2 regions of the Mesorhizobium maamorense genome follow, and region 1 is predicted to be linked to the other one. Evidence: predicted binding sites of a transcription regulator. Region 1 holds the regulator's gene; the other holds the start of a gene.
The links. The regulator LexA, encoded in region 1, represses DNA repair genes until DNA is damaged. The targets are predictions, from matches to a motif close to TGTTCNNNNTGTGTTCNG.
Positions count from the first base shown of each region.

Region 2: a site for LexA is predicted at 1,382-1,399, ahead of ACIU1A_RS05615 (2'-5' RNA ligase family protein). Genes of this name have one in related genera too.

Region 1 covers NZ_CP173356.1:2,196,255-2,198,442, forward strand. The annotation lists gene ACIU1A_RS11370 (TetR/AcrR family transcriptional regulator C-terminal domain-containing protein) at 1-59, opposite strand, end outside; gene ACIU1A_RS11375 (TetR/AcrR family transcriptional regulator) at 89-370, opposite strand; gene lexA (transcriptional repressor LexA) at 810-1,553, shown strand; gene ACIU1A_RS11385 (ComEC/Rec2 family competence protein) at 1,547-2,188, opposite strand, start outside.
Region 2 covers NZ_CP173356.1:1,091,196-1,093,383, reverse strand. The annotation lists gene ACIU1A_RS05625 (ArsC family reductase) at 1-8, opposite strand, end outside; gene ACIU1A_RS05620 (nuclear transport factor 2 family protein) at 227-580, opposite strand; gene ACIU1A_RS05615 (2'-5' RNA ligase family protein) at 711-1,343, opposite strand; gene ACIU1A_RS05610 (fumarylacetoacetate hydrolase family protein) at 1,618-2,188, shown strand, end outside.

The DNA.
Region 1 (2,188 bases):
GTATCGTTGACGTCGCCGGCCGCGGCGCGATTGAGCGCCACCGCCTTGTCGCCCGTCACGAGGGTCAGCAGGACTGGCCCGAGCAAGTTCAGGGTTTCGAGCGGATCGCGCGCCTGGTGAAGGGCGTCCTCCAGCAGCTTCCTTGCCTCTCCGCATTGGCTTCGATCAAGGATCGAAACAGGGTCTGCTTGTTGCCGTACCAGTTGTAGAGGGTTTCGTTCGAGGCCGATGCCCGCTTGGCGATAGCAAGCAGGGAGGCGCTCTTGTAGCCGGTTTCCCGGAGCACCGCATAGGCGGCCTCCTCTATCCGTTCGCGTCGCGCGGCCTGCTTCGGCGTGGTCATTGGTGTTCCTCTTCGAAAACCGTACATTATTATACGGTTTCGTCAAGCGAACGGGAAGCAAGGAGCGAGCGAACGCAGCCCATCGCGACCAGTGGTGGTGCCTCGTCGTTTTCCGGCAGGAAGTTGGCATTTTGGTTTCGTTTCGTTCACGAGCCGCAGGGGTTTTTAATCCGCCCAAACGCACCCCGCACCTGCCGGTCACCCAGCTTGCAGGCTTGTGCCAAGAGTGGAGACGGTCGGGCCACAGGCCATTAACCAAAATAGTCTCAAAGGGCCCGGGAGCGCATTGACGACGGACCGCGCTGGCAGGATGCTGGCTGCGGGAGGGCATTTCGTTTCCGTCGCCTTAACAAATTCATTAAACTTTAAATGGTTGCGGAACACAACTGGAACAGATAGTGTTTGTTCTGGGTTTGTTTTCTGATTCTGGTTCCAGACCCTTCGTGCAATGCCTTTGGGGGCCGCCATGCTCACGCGCAAGCAACATGAACTCTTGATGTTCATCCATGAACGGCTGAAGGAAAGCGGCATTCCGCCGTCCTTCGACGAGATGAAGGAAGCGCTGGACCTCGCCTCCAAGTCGGGAATTCATCGGCTGATCACGGCGTTGGAGGAGCGCGGCTTCATTCGCCGCCTGCCCAACCGGGCGCGCGCGCTGGAGGTGCTGCGCCTGCCGGACTCGATCGCGCCGGGTCTTAACGCGGCAAAGAAGTTCTCCCCGAGCGTCATCCAGGGCAGCCTCGGACAGGGCAGCAGCCCTAGCCGGCAGATCAAGCCGGCGACGTCTTCGCGTCTGCCCGCTGCCGGCAATGACGACGATGCGGTTTCAGCGGTGTCGATCCCGGTCATGGGTCGCATCGCAGCGGGTGTGCCGATCGACGCCATCCAGCATCAGACGCATTCCATTTCAGTGCCGCCTGACATGATCATGGGCGGCGAACACTATGCGCTGGAGGTCAAGGGCGATTCGATGATCGAGGCCGGCATTTTCGACGGCGACACGGTCATCATCCGCAATGCCGACACCGCAAGTCCCGGCGAGATCATCGTGGCCCTGGTGGACGAGGAGGAAGCAACGCTGAAGCGCTTCCGCCGAAAGGGTGCTTCGATTGCGCTCGAGGCTGCCAATCCGGCCTATGAAACACGTATTTTCGGACCGGACAGGGTCAAGGTGCAAGGCAAGCTGGTCGGCCTGATCAGGCGCTACTGAGCGGGGTCGGCGGTGGGCTTTTCGGGTTTACGGTAAGGCGGCAGTCCCCTTGCCTCGCGTGAGAATTTTCGCTGTTCGTGCCAAGGCCGATATGGCCTGTCGACGGCAAAGCTGACCCGTCCCGGTGCCGTCGCCGATTGCCGGTCGAAGAAGACGGCGGCACTTCCCTTACGAGCGAGCTGCCGCTTGGTGATAACGAGAACCAGCGGATTGTGGCAGGGGTCGTAGCCCGCGGGGTCGTTGATGACGATCAGATCCGCATAGGAGCAGGCCCTCCAGGCGTCCTTGCGATCCTCCACCTGCGCGATGATCGCCCCCGAGGTATGCCGGGCCATGCACAGGCCCGTGAAGCAATAGAAAGGCGCTCCCGCCGGAAGTTGCGCGGGATCGAAGATGTCGAACTGTCGGTCTCCGCTGTCGAACAGTTCCGGCGCAACGATGGTTTCGGACTTCAGCGCCCGTTTCCAGTTATCGACGGTGAATTCGTTCGGGCGCGCCCGGTTGATCGCGAGCTCGCCGCCGCCGATCGGCAGTGCCACCAGGCGAGCATCCTCCGAAATCAGCACGTCCGGCGTGCGCGTGTCCGAGACGGTCAACAGACCGGCGAGCGCGAAGGGAAGTGCCGCCAGCCGCAG
Region 2 (2,188 bases), 1.1 Mb from region 1:
ATCGTCAAAACAGGTGCCTTCCGGACTTCGAGATCTGGCCGCAGATTAAGCAGCCCCGGCGCGCTTTGCCAGCGGCCCGGCAGAACCATCGAAGAGTAAGTTTCTTCAATGGCGGGCGCGCGGTCGCCGATCCGTGACGACGATGTGCATCAGGTCGGATAGCGGCCAGGACATGATCCTGGCCGCTTAGGATGCGGCGAAATGTGCCGACAGCCGAAAACCCGTCTCAATAATAGAAGCGCTCTTCGGCAATCTTGCCGTTCTTGACCGTGTACAGGCCAACCTCGTCCATGGTGACACGCTGGCCCGTGGCCTTGGGCGTTATGTCAAATGTAAAGCGCACGGCGAACTGGTCGCCGTTGACATAAGGGCCCTCGACCGAGCCGCCATGGACTTCGTTGTTTTCCTGCCACCACTGGCCTTTCTGCTTGACGGCGTCCTTGCCGCGGCAGACGGCCATCGGCCCCTCCATGGCCTCATAGCTGACGATGTCGTCGGCATTGTATTTCTCGGCAGCACTTTCGTAGTCACCGCGCTTGAGAAGCTCCGTGAAATCCTTGGCAATTTCCGTGTTGGTCATGTGTTCCTCCTGTTCAGACGCATTGCAAATAGGGAAAGGTTGGCGGCCTGCCATCGTCGTGCCGTCTGGTAGCTGACATGCCATGTCAGGATGATGGACCGCGCGGACTATGCGAGGACGATGCAGGCTCTCACATGGCGGGCAGTGCATCGTCCTGGCCGGTCAGCCGCCAACGTCCGGGCTGCTTGTAGGCGCCCTTCCCAATGAGACTGTGGATCAGCACAAAATCCCGGACAGTCCAGCCGATCGGATCGATCGACCGCTCGCGAATGCTGGGAACGCCCACTTCATCACGAAGCAATGTAACATGCGGTTCGATGGACCTGGTGAGAAAGGGGTTTAGCGGGCTGTCCGAGATCACCGCCGTCAGATCACGCCAGAATTTCTGCAGCGGCTGATTGCCATCGCTGCCGCGCAGGACCAGTGCACCACCGCCAAAAGCCGACAGGCGATCGAACGATACCTCGAAGGGCTTCGCAACGATCATCGATCCGATATGACAGGCGGCCTCTGCCAGCTCTTGCGGATACTCCTCATGGTCGCCGAGGCCGACAAGCGAGATGTGGATGTGATTTTCCGGAACCAGCCAGCCTTGCAATCCGAACTCACGGTTCAATGCAATGGCCTTTCGCGCGAGACGACCAGCAATCGCGCTGCCGACGAGGATGGCAAAGAACAGCCGGTGGAAATGCTTCCCGGCCTGTTCCCATCGGAAAAAGGCCTGGCCGTTCTTCGCGGTTCCGAATGCGGGTTGCCCACTCATACTGATCTCGTCCGCCAATTGACTCAGGGCGAGCATATTAGAACAAAACGAGAACAAGCGCAAGCCGAAAAATGACGCAGGCGTTGGGGCTCCCGCACCGCCGCATGCATCCAACCCCTGAAGGAGTGCTTCCTTGCGGTACGCCAATCGCCGACGACGCCGGCAGACATGGCGCCTGGCTCACCACAAACGGGATAGACCTTTGACAGGAATCCGGTGAAAGTGCCGCGCCGAACCAGCAAGCCGCATTTTTGATGATCAGAGGACCGCACGCATGACAAACCCGATGCATCTGCCCGCCGAAGGCCTTTTTGTCGGGCGCGCCAGAAGCAGCGACGCCTCGCATCCCCTGGTGGTCACGGTGCGTGATGGCACCGTCTTCGACATCACGTCGAGCACGGCGCCGACCGTGCGCGATATCTGCGAGATGGCCGATCCGGCCGGTTATGTGCGCTCGGCCAAGGGCAAGCCGATCGGCTCGCTCGATGATATCGCGGCCAACAGTTTCGAGGCCGCGCGTGATCCGGCAAGGCCCTATCTCATCTCCCCCGTCGACCTGCAGGCGATCAAGGCCTCGGGCGTCACCTTCGTCGTCAGCCTTTTGGAACGCGTCATCGAGGAACAGGCGCGCGGTTCGGCGGAAAAGGCCGACGCCATCCGCGCCGACATTGCCGGGCTGATCGGCCACGATCTGTCCAAGCTCAAGCCCGGTTCGCCGGAAGCGATGGAGATCAAGGCCAAGCTCATCGCACGCGGCGCCTGGTCGCAATATCTGGAAGTGGGCATCGGCCCCGACGCCGAGATCTTCACCAAATGCCAGCCGATGGCCTCGGTCGGCTTCGGCG